2 regions of the Caldanaerobacter sp. genome follow, and region 1 is predicted to be linked to the other one. Evidence: riboswitches for the same ligand, from Rfam matches in the RefSeq annotation. Region 1 holds a riboswitch; the other holds the start of a gene.

The links. A riboswitch is a leader RNA that binds a small molecule or an ion and turns the genes downstream of it on or off. The one in region 1 is predicted to bind S-adenosylmethionine.
Region 2: it holds a riboswitch for S-adenosylmethionine, as region 1 does, so the genes downstream of both, ACPLVE_RS04775 (homoserine dehydrogenase) here and ACPLVE_RS02520 (methylenetetrahydrofolate reductase) in region 1, are expected to answer to the same signal.

What each region holds. Positions count from the first base shown of each region.
Region 1 covers NZ_JBNATX010000003.1:49,193-52,615, forward strand. Annotated here, with positions in the region: gene ACPLVE_RS02515 (homocysteine S-methyltransferase family protein) at 1-817, opposite strand, end outside; gene ACPLVE_RS02520 (methylenetetrahydrofolate reductase) at 830-1,735, opposite strand; SAM riboswitch class I at 1,797-1,896, opposite strand; gene glgP (alpha-glucan family phosphorylase) at 2,398-3,423, shown strand, end outside.
Region 2 covers NZ_JBNATX010000010.1:2,333-5,755, reverse strand. Annotated here, with positions in the region: gene ACPLVE_RS04780 (homocysteine synthase) at 1-677, opposite strand, end outside; gene ACPLVE_RS04775 (homoserine dehydrogenase) at 703-1,983, opposite strand; SAM riboswitch class I at 2,064-2,172, opposite strand; gene rd (rubredoxin) at 2,311-2,469, shown strand; gene ACPLVE_RS04765 (universal stress protein) at 2,571-3,423, shown strand, end outside.

The sequences.
Region 1 (3,423 bases):
TTCCACAACATCCTCCTACTATGGAAGCCCCTTTTTTCACAAGTTGTGGAAAGAAACTCGCGAATTCTTCCGGCTTTAAATCGTAAACCGTTTTGCCATCTCTTATAACAGGCATTCCTGCATTTGGCTGAGCTATTATAGGAATGCGAGCCACTTGAGCCATCTTCTCCACAACATCCACCATTTTATCTGGACCTGTTGAACAATTGACCCCTATAGCATCAAGCCCCAGCCCTTGAAGGCTTACCACTACAGTGACTGGGTCTGAGCCCATTAGAGTTCTCCCATCTTCTTGGAATGTCATTGTACATATCACTTTCAATTTCGTATTTTCTTTCGCTGCTAAAATCGCAGCTTTTGCCTCTAGCATATCTGACATTGTCTCTATAAGCACTATATCCGCCCCTGCTTTTTCTGCCGCAACAACTACTTCCTTGAAAACCTCATAAGCTTCATCAAATGTCATGTCTCCAAAGGGCGCAAGAAGTTCCCCTGTTGGACCCACTGAAAGAGCTACTGGTAGATCTTTCGCTGCTTTCCTTGCAATTTCCACTCCCTTCACTACGATCTCTTCTACACGATCCTCCAAGCCATATTTTTTAAGTTTTATCCTATTTGCCCCAAAAGTGTTGGTCTCTATTACTTCAGCTCCTGCCTCAACATAACCTTGGTGTACATCAAAAACTATCTCCGGCTTTTCCAAATTCATATATTCTGGGCATTCACCCGCTTTAAGTCCCCGTTCTTGAAGTTGGGTACCCATAGCACCGTCAAACACTACTACTCTATCTCTACACTCCTTAAAAATGTCTATCAAATCATGTCCCCCCTACTTTGTCTCAACTTCTTTTTCCACTAATGGCATTTCTTCTATCCGCGAAAGTATCTCAAAAACGAAGTCCACACTTCCCATAGGCATCACGTGAATACCTGCAACCCTATCTTTTATCTCTTCAATGAATTCGACAGCTAGTCTCAATCCCTCTTCTTTTCCACCCTTTTCGAGTTTTTCTAATATCCTTTTAGGTATTTCTATCCCAGGTACTTTTTCTATCAACTTTAAAGCCATTTTATAGCTCTTCAATGGAAGAACGCCAACCAAAATAGGCACCTTTACTTCTTTTGCCTTATCTAAAAACTTAAAAAGAACTTCTTTATCATATACCGGCTGAGTCTGTATAAATTCTGCTCCTGCTTCCACCTTTTGATAAAGTTTCTCTATAGCTTCTTTCCTTAGGTCATTAGGATTAGCGGTTGTTCCTGCACAAAAAGAAGTGGGAGAATCAATCTTATTTCCATTATAATCAACGCCAGAATTCAAGGCCCTTATCATCCTTAAAAGCCCAATAGAATCTACATCGTATACGCCCTTTGCTTGAGGTGTATCTCCTAACAGAGGGCTATCCCCTGTTAATGCTAATATATTTCTGACTCCCAAGGCATAAGCCCCTAAAAGCTCTGATTGAAGCCCTATAAGATTTCTGTCTCTGCAAGTCAAATGAAAAATAGTTTCGATATTGAGATGATCTTGAAGTATGTGCGCAAGAGCAATGGGACTCATCCTCATGTTTGCCATCGGAGAATCGGTTATATTAATAGCGTCCACTATCCCTTTTAACTTACGTGCTTCTTCTATAGCCTTGGTTACTTCAATCCCTTTTGGCGGAGAAATCTCCACGGTTATCACAAATTTCTTTTCTTTAAGTTTATTACACAACCTATCATTTTTCAACATCTATGCCCCTCCTTTTTAAAAATAAAAAAGTCCCTTCGCTAAAAGAAGAGACTCCAAGAATCTCTCATCTTTCAGCGAAACCGCTGCAGGAATTGGCACCATGCACTAAGGCTGGTTGCCGGGTTTCATCGGGCCAGTCCCTCCACCTCTCTTGATAAGAGATTTTAAAGTATTAAATTGTTAAACTATTTAAACTATATGATACTATGGATTAACTCCTATGTCAATAGAAATTTTTTAGTCCTCTCTAAAGATTTTGCAGGCCTTTAACTTTTTTAAAATAAATCTGTAAATTTTTTATGTTATTTGCTATACTATGATTGTAAAGAATATAAATTTTCGAGAAAGGAATGTTTTTCATGTTCTCATCTCTTATTTTTGGTATCCTTTCTATTGCATCAATTATACTTTACGGTTTAATCTGGTGGAAAATTTTTGATAAAACTGGTTATGGAGGAACATATGGCCTTTTGATGTATATACCTATTGTGAATTTTATAATGCTTTTAGTATTAGCATTCACTGAGTGGCCCGTACATAAGATATAAAAATTATTGAGCAATAACACTATTTTTATTTTTAATAGCTTGTGCAAGCCCTTGCATAACTAAAAGTTTAATATTATAATATACTTAACTACTGCACAAATAAGGAGGATCAATATGGAAAATAAAAAACTTCCGAGAGTAGCTTATTTTTGTATGGAATACGGCCTTGAGTCAAATTTCAAACTTTACGCTGGAGGTTTAGGTATTCTAGCAGGGGATTACCTTAAAGCTGCAAAAGAAATGAATCTCCCAGTAGTAGGAATAGGAATACTCTGGAAACAGGGCTATACTGAACAACACATTGGTGAAGATGGATATCCCTATGATGCATACCGCAACTACACTCGAAATTATGACTTTTTGAAAGACACGGGAGTGAAAGTAAAAGTAAAAATAAGAAATAAAGATGTGTATTGCAAAGTATGGCTGGTAGACAGTTTTGATAACGCCCCTCTCTATCTTCTGGACACAGACATCCCCGAAAACGGCGACAGATGGATAACCGGACAGCTTTACGGCTGGTTTGGTGAGGAAAGGGTTGCACAAGAAATCGTACTGGGAATTGGTGGTGTAAGAGCTTTAAGAGCTTTAGGAATAGATGTAGACATATATCATTTCAACGAAGGTCATGCTGCATTAGCAGGAATCGAACTCATAAGAGAAAAAATGGAAAACGAAGGGCTAACTTTTGAAGAAGCCTGGGAAGCGACTCGCAGGGAAATAGTATTTACTACTCATACTCCTGTAAAAGAGGGGAACGAATCCCACGACCTAGAACTTTTAATGTACATGGGTGCCAACAACGGGCTTACTATAGAACAGATGGCTCAAATCGGTGGAGTGCCTTTTAATATGACGGTGGCTGGATTAAGGCTTTCTAAAATTGCAAACGGCGTATCCAAGCTACATGGTCAGACCGCCAATAAAATGTGGGAGCATATAGAAAATAAAGCGCCAATAATCTCCATAACCAATGGAATCCATAGAGGTACCTGGGTAGACGAAAGAATTATAGAAGCCTACAAAAAAGGTTCTGGACTTTTAGAAACCCATAACCTTCTTAAAAAAGAATTAATAGACTTCGTATATAAAAAAACAGGAGTAAAATTGGATGCAAATAAACTTCTCATAGGCTTTTCA
Region 2 (3,423 bases), on a different contig from region 1:
TTTCCAGAATCCACAATTACACCTCCAATAGAAGTACCGTGCCCTCCTATAAACTTTGTAGTTGAGTGAATTACTATGTCTGCGCCAAATTCTATAGGCCTTGAAAGATATGGAGTTGCAAAAGTATTATCTACAATAAGGGGTATACTTGCCTCGTGAGCTATTAATGCAATTTTTTCTATATCCGCCACATCAATTTTGGGATTACCAATCGTCTCTACGTATAAAGCTTTGGTCTTCTCCGTTATTTTTTCTCTAAAATTTTCGGAGTCACTTGGATCTGCAAACTTCACATTTATACCAAATTTCTTAAGGGTAGAGGCAAAAAGGTTATAAGTCCCGCCGTAGAGATTCGTAGAAGCTACAATCTCATCTCCAGCCCCTACAATATTTGTAATAGCTATAGTTATAGCAGCCTGCCCTGAAGCTACTGCCAGCGCTCCTACTCCCCCTTCTAATGCAGCCATTTTCCTTTCAAAAGCGTCTACAGTAGGATTCATCATCCTTGTGTAAATATACCCGTCTTCCTTTAGAGAAAATAAGTCTGCTGCATGCTGCGTGCTCTTAAAGGCAAAAGAGGTAGTTTGGTATATTGGCAGCGCTACTGCACCGGTAGTAGGGTCAGGTTCCCATCCCTCATGAATTGCTATAGTAGAAAAACCATATCTTTTTCTCATGCTTTTTCTCCTTTCATACAAATTTTTACATTATTTCCGCCAGGTTTTCAAACTCGCTTTTCTCTTCGAAATTTTCCTCAGCTAAAACTTTAAAAACAGCATCTATTAAAGCTACTTTTTCTAATTGTTCTTTTAGCCCTTCCACTGTTCCATTTATCTTCACTATAGCGGTAAAACTATTCCCACCAAATGATGAGTTTTCAATAGATACCCAATTCCCCCTGATAAGTTTTAAAACTTCTTTTAAGCCATATACATTATCTTTTTTGAGCTTCAGCCTTATATAAAAGGTATCAGTAAAGCTTTCTTCCCTAAAGTTAACTCCTATGACTTCAGATTTACTGCCCAGTTTATAATTGATGAGTATATCTATCAGATCAGCAACTATTGCATCTCCAGTAGGAAGTTCCCCTGCTCCCCTTCCTATAAAGACATATTCCCCAAAGCCATTTCCTTTAAGTATTATCGCATTATTGACTCCTTTTACCTTTGAAAGCAAACTATTTTCCGGAATCAAAGTAGGCTCTACTCCCGCCGAAATATAGTTTCTAAATTTCTTCGCCCATGCAAAAAGTTTAAACTCATACCCCCATTCTTTTGCCCTTTCTACGTCTTCCTCTTTGATTTCCTCTATGCCCTTTCGAGGTATAATTTCTACCGGAACCCTCACACCAAACACTTTTTTTATAAGTATGCCAAGCTTAAATGTAGCATCCAAACCTTTTACATCATAATCCGGATTAGCTTCAGCATAACCTAATCTCTGTGCTTCATTAAGAGCTTCTTTATAGCTTTTCCCTTCTCCCATCTTTGTGAAAATGTAATTAGTAGTCCCGTTTACAATGCCACCGATAAAATCTATCTCATCTGTAATTTTTAGCCTGTCTATCTGATGAAGTATAGGAATGGCTCCACCTACACTGGCTTCATACTTTAAATACACTCCTTTTTCTGCTGCAATGCTCCCAAGCTCTTCACCATACTTTGCGATAAGCTCTTTATTCGCCGTAATTACATGTTTGCCAGAGAAAAGAGCCTTTTTCACATATTCATAAGCAGGAGAAATCCCTCCTATTGCCTCTATCACTACCTTTATTTCTTCATCCTCTAAAATATCTCGAGGGTCATTGGTCAAAAACTCTGTTGCATTTACTTTTCTCTTCTTGTGTAAATCCTTCACAAGCACTTTCTTTATCTCTGGATAAAATCCCGTACTCTCCTTGATATATCCTCCTCTAGAGTTAATTATTTTAAATACTCCTGTTCCAACAGTTCCAAGTCCCATTAACCCAATCTTTACCCTCATTTTGCACCTCCAGAAAATTTTTTAGGCCCTCTTCAATGAGAAGAGGGCCTTTCGTAATCTCAAATTACACAAAGCCGCTCCTCTCATCTCTCAGGTTGGATTATCCAACCTGCAGGAATTGGCACCAAGCACCTATGTGCCGGTTGCCGGGTTTCATCGGGCCAGTCCCTCCACCACTCTTGATAAGAGGATTGAGTCATTTTATTAAATTTTATGCGTTGTAATCTATATTATCACTTTGAAACTTTAAAGTCAAGAAAAAAATTCTTCCTTGTTTTTATTCCTAATTTTTGCTATAATAAATAAAAATGAAAAGGGGGAACTCTCATGGAAAAATGGCAGTGTACCGTATGTGGATACATATATGACCCAGAAGAAGGGGACCCATCACAAGGAATTCCGCCAGGCACGCCTTTTGAAGAGCTACCAGAAGATTGGGTCTGCCCTGACTGTGGCGTAGGAAAAGATATGTTTGAAAAGATGTAGGGAGCAGAGCTCCCTTTATTTTATTGATTTTTTCTAAAAATGCTATTATAATTGTAGGCAGTTACTCTACTAAAACTTTCTGGAGGGTGTTTACCTTTAACATGAATAGTGGGTATAGAAGACTTACTCCTGAGGAAGCTTTGGAAATCGTAAAAAAAGAACAAAGGGGAAAACTAAAAATATTCTTGGGTTATGCTCCCGGGGTTGGAAAAACCTATGCAATGCTAAATGAGGGTAACAGACGACTTAAAAGGGGCCAAGACGTAGTAATAGGCTACGTTGAAACCCATGGCAGAAAAGATACAGAAGCACAGATAGGAAACCTTGAAATAATACCCAGAAAAAAGATTGAATATCAAGGTATGATATTAGAAGAAATGGATGTAGATGCCATAATAGCCAGAAAGCCAGAAGTAGTCTTAGTTGATGAACTCGCTCACACTAATGCTCCGGGTTCAAAAAATAAAAAGAGGTATGAAGACGTACAAGAAATCTTAGAACACGGGATAAATGTGTTAACTACCCTAAATATACAACATATAGAGAGTTTAAATGATATAATTCAACAAATAACAGGTGTCGCAGTAAGAGAAACAGTACCTGACAGCATAATAGATAATGCAGACGAAATAGTTGCGGTAGACTTGACTCCAGAGGCTCTTATAAACAGACTTAAAAGAGGGGATGTCTACCCCTTAAGCAAACTGGACGAATGTCTTTCTAACTTTTTCAGAAAAGGAAATTTAAGTGCTTTAAGAGAATTAATGTTAAGACTCACCGCTGAAGAAGTAGATTTAGAATTAGAAGAGTATATGAAAGAGCACGGAATAGAGGATACATGGGAAACAAATGAGAAAATAATGGTATGCATAACGCCAAATCCTCTATCTAAAAAACTCATACGAAGAGGTGCAAGAAGGGCGAGAAGATTTAAATGCGACTGGGTTGTCGTGT